Regions from separate parts of the Streptomyces sp. NPDC024698 genome, predicted to be linked through region 1. Evidence: riboswitches for the same ligand, from Rfam matches in the RefSeq annotation. Region 1 holds a riboswitch; the other holds the start of a gene.
The links. Region 1 has a riboswitch for cyclic di-AMP ahead of ACZ4AA_RS25610 (M23 family metallopeptidase). Riboswitches for the same ligand answer to the same signal wherever they lie in the genome.

Region 1 (5,486 bases):
AGGTGCTGGTGCCGGCCGCCGTCTCGTACGCGATCGACACGGCGAACCAGCGGGAGATCACGGCCCGTTGGATCGTCGAGGCGGCCAACATGCCCGTCCTGGCGGACGCGGAGGAGCTGCTCGCCGCGCGCGGGATCACCGTCCTGCCGGACGTCGTGGTCAACTCCGGTACGAACGCCTGGTGGTGGTGGACCCTGTTCGGGGACATCGGCGCCGACGCGGACGAGGCGTTCGCCCACACCCGGCGTTCCATGCGCGCCCTGATCGACCGGACGCTCGCGCGCGCGGAGGCCGACGGCACGACCCCGCGGGCCGCCGCCCACGCCATCGTCACGGACCGGCTGCCGGTCATCGCGGAGCGGTTCGGCTGGTACCGCTGAGGCCATGGCCCGGCGGGGCTCCGGGGGCCGGGCGCGGGCAAGGTGCCAGCTCCTGTCGGGGTCTCTCCGGTGCGGGCTGTGTAGGGTTGCCGCGTGGCGAGAGTGCGGTTGAGCGTGGCGGAGCGGCGCGAGGAGTTGCTGCGGGCCGCCGTCGAACAGATCGAGGCACGGGGCGTGGCGGCGGTACGCATCGCCGACGTGGCCTCGGCCCTGGGCGTGAGCAACGCGCTGGTGCTGTACCACTTCTCGACCAAGGAGAAGCTGGTCTCCGCCGCGTTCACCTATGCCGCCGAGGACGACCTCGCCCGTCTGCGCAAACTGCTCGGCCGCCGGACGACGGCACTGCGACGCCTTCGGGCCGCCGTGCGGTGGTACGCCCCGACCGGGCAGGCCAAGGGCTGGCGCCTGTGGATCGAGGGCTGGGCGGTCGCCCTGCGCGAGCCCGCGCTGCGCGAGGTCACCCGCGGTCTCGACCGGCAGTGGAAGGCCGCGATGACCGAGGTGATCGCGGAGGGCGTGGCCGCCGGCGAGTTCCGCTGCCCGGACCCCGCGAGTGCGGCCCTCAGGCTCACGGCGCTGCTGGACGGGCTTGCGGTCCAGATGACGGCGTACTCCGGCGGGGTGTCACGGGCCCGGACCCAGGAATGGGTCGACGAGGCCCTCGCCCGCGAACTGGGCCTGGAACGCGAGGCGTTGATCGCGGCGGTGCGCTAGGGCCTGTCGTTTGGATCAGGTCGCAGGGCATCGACGGGACTGCTCTGCACCGGTGAGCGGGCTCGGGCCCGGTGCAGGCACGGGCGTGAAGTCCGGCCCGGCCCGCGTCCCGGCTCCTCCGCACTCCCCTGGGTCTCGGGCGGCGTCGCGGGGTCGTTCTCCGGCCGGGGCGGTGACGGCACCGGGCCCGGCCGGGCAGGTCTGTCCCGCCGGCCGGGCCCGGTCTCCGTTCAGGCCACCGACTCGATGCGCAGCTTGATGTCGTCCGGTGAGAGGGGCCCCTTGGCCTCCACGTGGTCGCCCGAGGACTCCCCGCGCAGCCGTCGCCCGATCCAGGGGACCAGATACTCGCGCGCCCACTGGATGTTGTCGCGGCGCACCTCCAGCGTGCCGCGCGGCGGGAGGAGCGGCCAGGGCTGGTCCGGGTCGGCCGGCACCTCCAGGCCGAGGGCCTGCCCGGCGCGGAGCGCCACCCGGGTGTGCCCCTCGGGAGAGAGGTGCAGCCGGTCGCCGTCCCAGGCCCGGCGGTCCTGGATCGTCTTCAGGGACCAGAGGTCGAGAACGGGACAGCCGTAGCGGTCCGCGATGGCCCGCACATGTCCGTTGTACGTGGCGATCTTGCCGCGCAGGTGCTTGAGCACGGGGACGTCACGGGTGTCGAAGCCGGTGGTCACCATCACGGTGCCCACGGCGGAGGTGAGGTCGGCGACCGCGCGCTCGAAACGCTCCGCGACCTCGTGGGGGTCGGTGCCGGGGCGGATGATGTCGTTGCCGCCGGCGCAGAACGAGACCAGGTCCGGGCCGAGTTCCTTGGCCTCCTGGAGCTGGGTCTCGATGATCTGGTCGAGCAGTTTGCCGCGCACCGCGAGATTGGTGTAGTCGAAATCGCCTTCGGGCCTGCGGTCCGCGAGAAGTACCGCGAACCGGTCCGCCCAGCCGACGAACGCCCCGTCGGGCCCAGGGTCGCCGACGCCCTCGGTGAAGCTGTCCCCCACCGCCACGTACGACCCGATCACTGATCTGTTGTCATCCTTCGAATCGTCTGCCACATCGAGCATGATTCACCTTTCGATGTGAGCTACGCGACCGTAGGGAAGAGTTGACGGGCGGTGAGATAAGCCACTCGCCAAGCATTGGTCAACTCCGGAATAAGGCCCGCATCAAGGATGTTGAAGCAGCGATCGCCCGGATGCCCCGCAAACCGGCGCCACGGACACCGGTGCCACGGACGCACCGGAGGCCGGACCCAGGGGATCTGGGGTCCGGCCTCCGGAGTTGGTCCTGCCGTCAGGAGCAGGAGGTGGGGGGTCAGCCCACGGCGACACCGTGCGAGCGCAGGTACGCCACCGGGTCGACGTCGGAGCCGTAGTCGGGCGTGGTGCGGATCTCGAAGTGCAGGTGCGGTCCGGTCACGTTGCCGGTCGCGCCGGAGAGACCGATCTGCTGGCCCTCGGTCACGGTCTGGCCCGCGGAGACGGACAGCGACGACATGTGGGCGTACTGGGAGTACTTGCCGTCGGCGTGCTGGATGACGACCTGGTTGCCGTAGGCGCCGCCCCAGCCCGCGGAGACGACGGTGCCCGCGGCGATGGACTTGATCGTGGTGCCGGTCGGGACCACGAAGTCCACGCCGGTGTGGTAGCCGCTGGACCACATGCTGCCGGGCACCTTGTAGCCGGTGCCGATGCTGGTGCTGTCGACCGGCAGGGTGTAGCCGGAGGAGGAGCTGGCGGACGCGGTGGTGGTCGCGGCCTTGTCGGCGGCCGGGGTCGCCTCGGACGTCGCCGGGGCCGATGTCCGGGTGGCCGTGTGGGCGGCGGAGGCGGCCCTGTGGCCGAGCGACAGCTTCAGACCGGGGTGGATCAGCGACGGGTCGCCGCCGATGGCGGAGCGGTTGTCGGAGTAGATCTTCTTCCAACCGCCGCTGACGTTCTGCTCGTCGGCGATCTTCGAGAGGTAGTCCCCGGACTTCACCGCGTACGTCTTCGTCGTGGCGGCCGTGGCGGCCTTCGCGGCGGGGGCGGCGGTGACGGCCTTCTCGACGTGCTGCGCGACGGTGGCCTGGGTCGCGGCGTGGGCTCCCGTGGCTCCCATCAGGGGCAGCGCGAGTGCGGCGCCACCGGTGCCGGCCGCGGCGATCGTGCGGGTGAAACGCAGGGACTTGGGACGGCGGTGCTTACCCTTCGCGGGCATGGCGAATTCCTCTCCGGCGCCTGCGGGGTGAGCTGTCGGGTGCGGGCTGGAGATGCCCGGTCGCGCTGCTGCGCGGCTGTACCCCTAGCCTGTTCCGGAAACCGGACCAGGCACGGAACCTGTGGGTCCCCCGCTCCTGCCATGTACGGGTGAGTGTGCGGAATTCCGGGCGGCGGCAGGATTGGGCGTCCGTCCGGATTGAGGCAGAACGTAAGCGACATGAGAGCGCGTCGACAACTATGTGCGGTTTCTGTGCGCTCGCCTTTCTTGATCCATGCGGAATTCGCCGTCACCCTCCGTGGAATGACGATCTTCCGGACATCTCAACCCGCCCGGAAAAGCGGGCGCGTTGAGAAAGGGGGACGGCAACGCATCGTCACGAATATGACCCTCCTCACGCGACTCGCCCCAGTGCGCCCTATTCCAGGGCCAGTTGCCATGAAGGTGTTTATTCGGACAGAACGGGCAGATAAGCCTTTCGCGGATATCCGGCACTTGCGAGCGCCTCTCTTGAATAGAGAGTCGAAACTCCATCGATTCGAACATGCATACGAAGACATAACTCATTGCCTGAGGAACCCATGTCGTATCGTCGAGAGCGCGAGCCGGTACAACTGCCGACGAGCGGCGCCGAGTCCAGCCCGGCGACGCCGGAGGCCGAACAGGAGGAGCCCCGTGACGCAGCAGATCCCGTCGACCGAGCCCGAACTCGGCGGAGTGCGCAACTTCCGCGACGTGGGTGGACTGCCCACCGTGGACGGCCGGCGCGTGCGCCACGGTCATCTGTTCCGCAGTGGGCACCTCGCGCACGCCACGGAGGAGGACGCCGCGTTCCTCTCCTCCCTGGGACTCCACACGATCTTCGACTTCCGCAACGCCGCCGACCAGAAGCTGGAGGGTCCGGACGTCGAACTGCCGGGCGTGCGGAACGTGAACCTCCCGCTGAGCGACCCGGCGGACGGCAGCGAGTTCTGGAAGATGGTCCGCGACGGCGACATCGACCAGCTGCGCGCGCTCCTCGGCGACGACAAGGGCGCGGACCGGATGATCGGCTCGTACCGCGCGATCATCCGGGAGCGCACGGCGGAGCACTCCCAGGTGCTGCACGCCCTGGCCGACGACAGCGTGCCCGCGCTGATGCACTGCGCCGCGGGCAAGGACCGCGCGGGACTGTCCATCGCGGTCACCCTGCTCGCCCTCGGCGTCGAGCGCGAGGCGATCGTGGCCGACTACCTGGAGTCGAACGCCGCGCACCGCCGCTACAAGGTGCACCGCACCAATACCTCGGCCGGCGCCTACTCCCCCGAGGTGATGGAACTGCTCAGCCCGCTGTTCGACGCGCGCGCCGAGTACCTGACGGCCGCGTTCGACACGATCGAGGAGACCTGGGGCGGTGTCGAGGCCTATCTGGAGCAGGGGCTGGGGCTGACCCCCCAGCTGCGGGAACGGCTGCGCGCGCGACTCCTGGACTGAGCCGCGCGCCGGGGCCGGGGCGCTACTGGTTCTGCGCGCCGAGCGTGAAGAGCAGGTAGATGAAGGCCGCGAACAGATGGCCGACGGCGACGTAGATGATCAGCCGCACCCACAGGGCGCGCGGGAACTTGTCCTCCATGGACCGGCGGGGTTCCGTGGGTTCGGTCATGACGTCTCTCCCGGGGTGGGGTGGCCCGCCGCCGGACCGAGGCACAGCGCGGCGACGGGGCTCTGAAGCAGGGTGTGTACGAAGAGGAGCTCGGCCCCGTCGCGTTCCGCGGCGGCGATGCGGTGCGGGGTCAGCGAGTCGAAGTGGGCGCTGTCTCCCGGCGCCAGGACGTGCGCGGTGTCCCCGAGCCGCAGGTCGAGCCGCCCCTGGAGGACGTACAGCCACTCCTCGCCCGGGTGGACGCGCACGATGTCGCCCTGCGAGCCGTACGGGACCCGCACCCGCAGCGCCTGCATGCCGCGGCCGGCGGAACCCGCCTGCCAGTAGGTCCAGCCGCCGGCCGGGGCCGGTTCCATGTCGGCGGCCCGGACGATCGCGTCACGATCGGGGACCGCCTCGCCGAGCAGCTCGGAGACCGTCGTACCGTAGACACGGGCGAGCGTGAGCAGCATCGGCAGCGAGGGCTGGCGCTGGCCGGTCTCCAGCCGGGAGAGGTGGGCGGGCGAGAGCCCGGCGGCGCGGGCCGCGGCCTCCAGCGTGAGGGAGGCGCCGCGGCG
Region 2 (5,486 bases), on a different contig from region 1:
GCGGGGTGATGACCGAAGCGGTGCATCGCGTGGAGTCCGTGCGATACCGGTGCTACGGGTGACGCGCGACGGCCGCGAGGAGAGGGAGGGGTGCCGGGGGCCGGAGAGGAGAGGGCGCCCCGGCGGGCGACGGCGGCCGGGAGGGCGGGCCCGGCCGGAAGGGCGTGAAGGGGCGGCCCCGTCGGCAGGGGCTGAAGGGGCGGCCCCGTGTCGGGGGCGTGAAAGGGGGCGATTAGGCTCCGGCCCCATGGGCGTACTCATCCACCTCTTCGTCGGCCTGCACATCATCGGCATCGCCGCGCTCCTCGGCGGCTTCTTCACCCAGATGAAGGCGATGGGCAACGGCACCGCCCGCTTCGTCCCGGCGATGCTGCACGGCGCGCTGACCATGCTGGTGACCGGAGTCGCCCTGGTCGGGCTCAACCAGGCCGACGGCAACACGGTCAACACCGTCAAGGTCGGCGTCAAACTGGCCCTGCTGATCGTGATCCTCGGGCTCGTCTACGTGAAGCGGGACGACGAGACGGTGGACAAGCGTCTCTTCGGCCTGGTCGGCCTGCTGACCGTCACGAACATCTTCATCGCCGTCCTGTGGACCTGATCGCCGGCCTCCGTACCTGATCGCCGGCCTCCGTACCTGATCGCCGGCCTCCGTACCTGATCAGCGCCCTCGCTCCCGCACGGTGGAGCGGAAGGCGAGGGCGGTGCCCACGGCCGCCGCGAGCCACGCCGCCACCGCGATCCACAGCAGCACCTGTCCCGGCCCCCTGAGCCGGAAGACGTCGAGGGCGTCCGCGACCGCGAGGGCCGCCACCGCCGTCATCCCCATCGGGAAGACGGTCGACCACCGCCGTACGTCGTAGCGCCGGCGTGGCCACACCACCTCCGCGACGGCCAGCAGGACGTAGCAGACGAGGTCGAGCGCCAGCAGCGCGCCGGTCGTGGCGCGCAGGACGCCCTGGTCGTCGTTGTTCCACAGATACGGATTCACGTGGTGCGCCGCGACGAGTCCCGCCCCGGCCAGCGCCGAGATGCCCAGCGCGCCGGCCGCCACCCAGTGGTCCCCTGCCCCCTTCCTCACCTCCTCCAGGTCGAAGGAGGCGAACGAGAGCACGTAGAGCACGGTCCCCACCCAGAACAGCGTCATCGCGGCATGGGCGAGCCAGTCCGAGCCCGCCTCGGTGGCGATCGCCGACCCGAGGACCGAGAGCCCCTGCGTGGCCACGCAGACGAGGAACACCTCTCCGGCCATACGGCGCCGCCAGTGCCGCAGGACGGCCAGGAGCAGCACCGGCCACAGGACGGCCGACAGCGCGAGCAGGACTTCGGCGAGCCCCCGCCACCCCAGCGCCGAGAACCGGGTGCCGAGCACGGTGGTCGCCGCGACCGCGTCGAGCCCGGCCGGCGTCGCGGCCCGCCGCGCCCACTGCCGCCGGTCGCCCAGCAGCCGGGCGAGGAAGTCCGAGGCGAGCGCCGCCCAGGCGAGCGAGGCGAGGACCAGCGCGATCCGGGACAGGGCCTCGTGGCCGGTCAGACGCAGGCCGATCGAGAGGATGCCGGTGGCCATCACGGCGGCCCCGGCGGCGGGCGCCCAGCCCACCCACCAGGCGCGGAGCGGAATGGTGTCCGGCATGTCCGGTGTGTCTGGCATGCGTCGATGCTAGGGATCCGCGGAGCGGTTGCGGGTGGGCCACGCGCGGGCGGCGGCGAAAACGCGGGGCGGGCGCACGGGGATCGGTGAGCCCGCGCGCACGCCCCGCGGCAAGGGCGTCCGTGCTCCGGTCTACGCCGGGCGCACCACGCTGTGGATCGCCGACGTGCCGTCGTAGTAGATCGACTCCTCGCGGACGTACGCCCCCGGCTTCGGCGCGTGGATCATCATCCCGTCGCCGATGTAGAGGCCGACGTGGCTGATGTCGTCGTAGAAGAAGACGAGGTCGCCGGGCCGGGCGTCGGCGAGGGGGACCGTCGTGCCGGCGTTCACCTGGTCGTAGGTGACGCGCGGGAGGCTGACGCCCGCGGCCTTCCAGGCGGCCTGGGTCAGACCCGAGCAGTCGTAGGAACCGGGGCCGGTGGCGCCCCAGACGTACGGCTTGCCGATCTGCGCGCGGGCGAACGCGAGCGCGTCGGCGGCCTTCGCCGTGTACGAGGGGTCCGTGCCGGTCGACCCGGACGCCGAGCCCGCCGTCGAGCCGGACCCGGACCCGGACGCGGAGCCGCTGGAGGTGCCCGACGGCTGCGGCTGTGCCGCCTTCGCCGCGGCCGCCTGCTGCCGGGCCAGCTCCGCCGCCTTGGCCGCGGCCTGCTCCCGCTTCTTCTTCTCGATCGCCGCCAGCCGCGCCTTCTCCGCGGTGTTCAGCTTCGAGAGCAGGTCACGGGCTTCGGAGAGCTTGCGCTGCACGGTGGCCTTGGACGTCTTGAGCGCCCGCTGCGAGGCGGTCAGCGACTCCAGGCTCTCGGTGGCCTCCGACCGCTTCTTGGTGGTGGCGGCCTGTTCCGTGATGTAGTCGTCGACGGAAGCCTTCTGGCGGGTCGTCAGACGGCTCATCAACTGCGTCTGGTCGAAGTAGTCCTGGGGGTTGTCCGCCAGGAGCAGGGTCGCGGTGCCGGGCGCGGCGGCCCCCGTGCGGTACTGCGCCGCCGCGAACGAACCCAGCTTCTCGCGAGCGGTGTTGAGCTTCTCGGTGCGCCGGGCGACGTCGTCGAGCAGGGTGTCGACGCGCTTGCGCTGCTCGGCGGTCTTCTCCCGGGTCGCGTTGTACTTGTCCGTGGCCGTCTCGGCCTGGTGGTAGAGGTCGTCGACCTTCTTCGAGACCGCCTCGATGCTGGGCCTGGGTTCGGCCGCGGGAGCCGCTGCGGCCGTCTGGGAGAGCAGGGCCACGGAGGTGAGGGCCGCGGTGGCCAGGACCGGGGTCCGTATGCCGGAGATGCGCGCACCCGTGGGGCGCGCCTTGCGGTGTGACGCCAAGAGAGGCGACTCCTTCCGTCGTCCGCCTGCCGAGTTAGCTGTCGGGTTCGGGCGGGTTGATCCGGAAGGTTTCCCTACGGTCCGTGCCCCACAAGGCGGTTGGACCGATTCACCCCTAAGTCGGTGGGTCCCCGGCTCCGGTGGCCTCGCGGCGTACCGGATTAGGCGGAGGCCGCCCGGCCCGGCGATGTTCGCCGGTGGTGGTCGAGCGGCGTTCCGGCACGCTAGCCAACCGGCGTGGCCCGTGTGAAGGTTGATGTGCGATATGTCCGATACATTTTCGTGACCTCGCGCGGACCCGCCGCCCCGCGGCGACGGAAGCGGGAGCGGCCCCTCGCCCGACGTGTCCGGCCGGACGCTTTCGGTGAAGGTGTCCCGCGTCACGACTTCCGGTGGAGTTCCCGAGGTGGCGGCGGGTTGTCGGTGGGGCGGCCTAGACTCGGAGAGCGATGAGCAGCCTCTTTGACGACAGCTTCCTGGCGGACCTCAAGCCCTCCGCGGCCCACGAGGACGAGCACCCGCCGCCGCCCGAGGACGATCACGTACCGGAACCGGTTCCGGACGATCTGTTCGGCGGGAAGTTCGACGCGCCGCCGACCCGTGACACGTACTACCGCGACGGCGCGCCCAGGCCCGCCGTGGACCCCGCGGCCCTGCTGGACGGACTGAACGAGAACCAGCGCGCGGCCGTGGTGCACTCCGGCTCCCCGCTGCTCATCGTGGCCGGCGCCGGCTCCGGCAAGACCCGCGTGCTCACGCACCGGATCGCGCATCTGCTCGGCGAGCGGAACGTCCACCCCGGCCAGATCCTCGCGATCACCTTCACGAACAAGGCCGCGGGCGAGATGAAGGAGCGCGTCGAGGCGCTCGTGGGCCCGCGCGCCAACGCGATGTGGGTGATGACCTTCCACAGCGCCTGTGTGCGCATCCTGCGCCGCGAGAGCAAGACGCTCGGTTTCACCTCGTCGTTCTCGATCTACGACGCCGCGGACTCCAAGCGTCTGATGGCGCTCGTCTGCCGTGATCTCGACCTCGACCCCAAGCGCTTCCCGCCGAAGTCCTTCAGCGCCAAGATCTCGAACCTGAAGAACGAGCTGATCGACGAGGAGGACTTCGCGGCGCAGGCAACCGACGGTTTCGAGAAGACCCTCGCCCAGGCGTACGCGATGTACCAGTCGAGACTGCGCGAGGCCAACGCGCTCGACTTCGACGACCTGATCATGACCACGGTCAACCTGCTGCGCGCCTTCCCGGACGTCGCCGAGCACTACCGCCGCCGCTTCCGGCACGTCATGGTCGACGAGTACCAGGACACCAACCACGCGCAGTACGCGCTCGTCCGTGAACTCGTGGGGACCTCCGAGCACCCCGTGGACGTACCGCCCAGCGCGTACGACCTGCCTCCGGCCGAGCTGTGCGTGGTGGGTGACGCGGACCAGTCGATCTACGCCTTCCGCGGCGCGACGATCCGCAACATCCTCCAGTTCGAGGAGGACTACCCGAACGCGACGACGATCCTCCTGGAGCAGAACTACCGCTCCACCCAGACGATCCTGTCCGCCGCCAACGCGGTCATCGAGCGCAACGAGTCCCGCCGTCCCAAGAACCTGTGGACCAACGCCGGCGCGGGCTCGAACATCACGGGTTACGTCGCGGACACCGAGCACGACGAGGCCCAGTTCGTCGCCGACGAGATAGACCGTCTCACCGACGCCGGCGAGGCGCGGGCCGGCGACGTCGCGGTCTTCTACCGCACGAACGCGCAGTCCCGTGTCTTCGAAGAGGTCTTCATCCGCGTCGGCCTGCCGTACAAGGTCGTCGGCGGTGTCCGCTTCTACGAGCGCAAGGAGGTCCGGGACGTCCTGGCGTACCTCAGGGTGCTGGCCAACCCCGAGGACTCGGTCCCGATGCGCCGCATCCTGAACGTGCCCAAGCGCGGCATCGGCGACCGCGCCGAGGCGATGATCGACGCTCTGTCGCAGCGCGAGAAGATCAGCTTCCCGCAGGCGCTGCGCCGCGTCGACGAGGCCTACGGCATGGCCGCGCGCTCCACCAACGCGGTCAAGCGGTTCAACACGCTCATGGAGGAGCTCCGTACGATCGTCGAGTCCGGCGCGGGCCCGGCCACCATTTTGGAGGCCGTCCTCGAACGCACCGGCTATCTCGCCGAGTTGCAGGCCTCGACCGACCCGCAGGACGAGACCCGGATCGAGAACCTCCAGGAACTCGCCGCCGTGGCCCTGGAGTTCGAGCAGGAGACCGGTGAGGACGAGACCCCGGCCGGACTCTCCGCGTTCCTGGAGCGGGTCGCGCTCGTCGCCGACTCCGACCAGATCCCGGACGAGGAGGACGGCAACGGCGTCATCACCCTGATGACCCTGCACACCGCCAAGGGCCTCGAATTCCCCGTGGTCTTCCTGACCGGTATGGAGGACGGCGTCTTCCCGCACATGCGCGCGCTCGGACAGGTCAAGGAGCTGGAGGAGGAGCGGCGCCTGGCGTACGTGGGCATCACGCG

Region 2: another riboswitch for cyclic di-AMP. It lies ahead of ACZ4AA_RS06890 (C40 family peptidase); the one in region 1 lies ahead of ACZ4AA_RS25610 (M23 family metallopeptidase).

What each region holds. Positions count from the first base shown of each region.
Region 1 covers NZ_JBVHLK010000013.1:4,171-9,656, reverse strand. Annotated here, with positions in the region: gene ACZ4AA_RS25625 (glutamate dehydrogenase) at 1-380, shown strand, start outside; gene ACZ4AA_RS25620 (TetR/AcrR family transcriptional regulator) at 474-1,094, shown strand; gene ACZ4AA_RS25615 (SGNH/GDSL hydrolase family protein) at 1,325-2,110, opposite strand; gene ACZ4AA_RS25610 (M23 family metallopeptidase) at 2,403-3,287, opposite strand; cyclic di-AMP (ydaO/yuaA leader) riboswitch at 3,292-3,449, opposite strand; gene ACZ4AA_RS25605 (tyrosine-protein phosphatase) at 3,963-4,760, shown strand; gene ACZ4AA_RS25600 (DUF6126 family protein) at 4,783-4,899, opposite strand; gene ACZ4AA_RS25595 (helix-turn-helix domain-containing protein) at 4,926-5,486, opposite strand, start outside.
Region 2 covers NZ_JBVHLK010000002.1:549,556-555,041, reverse strand. Annotated here, with positions in the region: gene ACZ4AA_RS06900 (hypothetical protein) at 248-601, shown strand; gene ACZ4AA_RS06895 (tellurite resistance/C4-dicarboxylate transporter family protein) at 662-1,651, opposite strand; gene ACZ4AA_RS06890 (C40 family peptidase) at 1,784-2,968, opposite strand; cyclic di-AMP (ydaO/yuaA leader) riboswitch at 2,977-3,146, opposite strand; gene pcrA (DNA helicase PcrA) at 3,418-5,486, shown strand, end outside.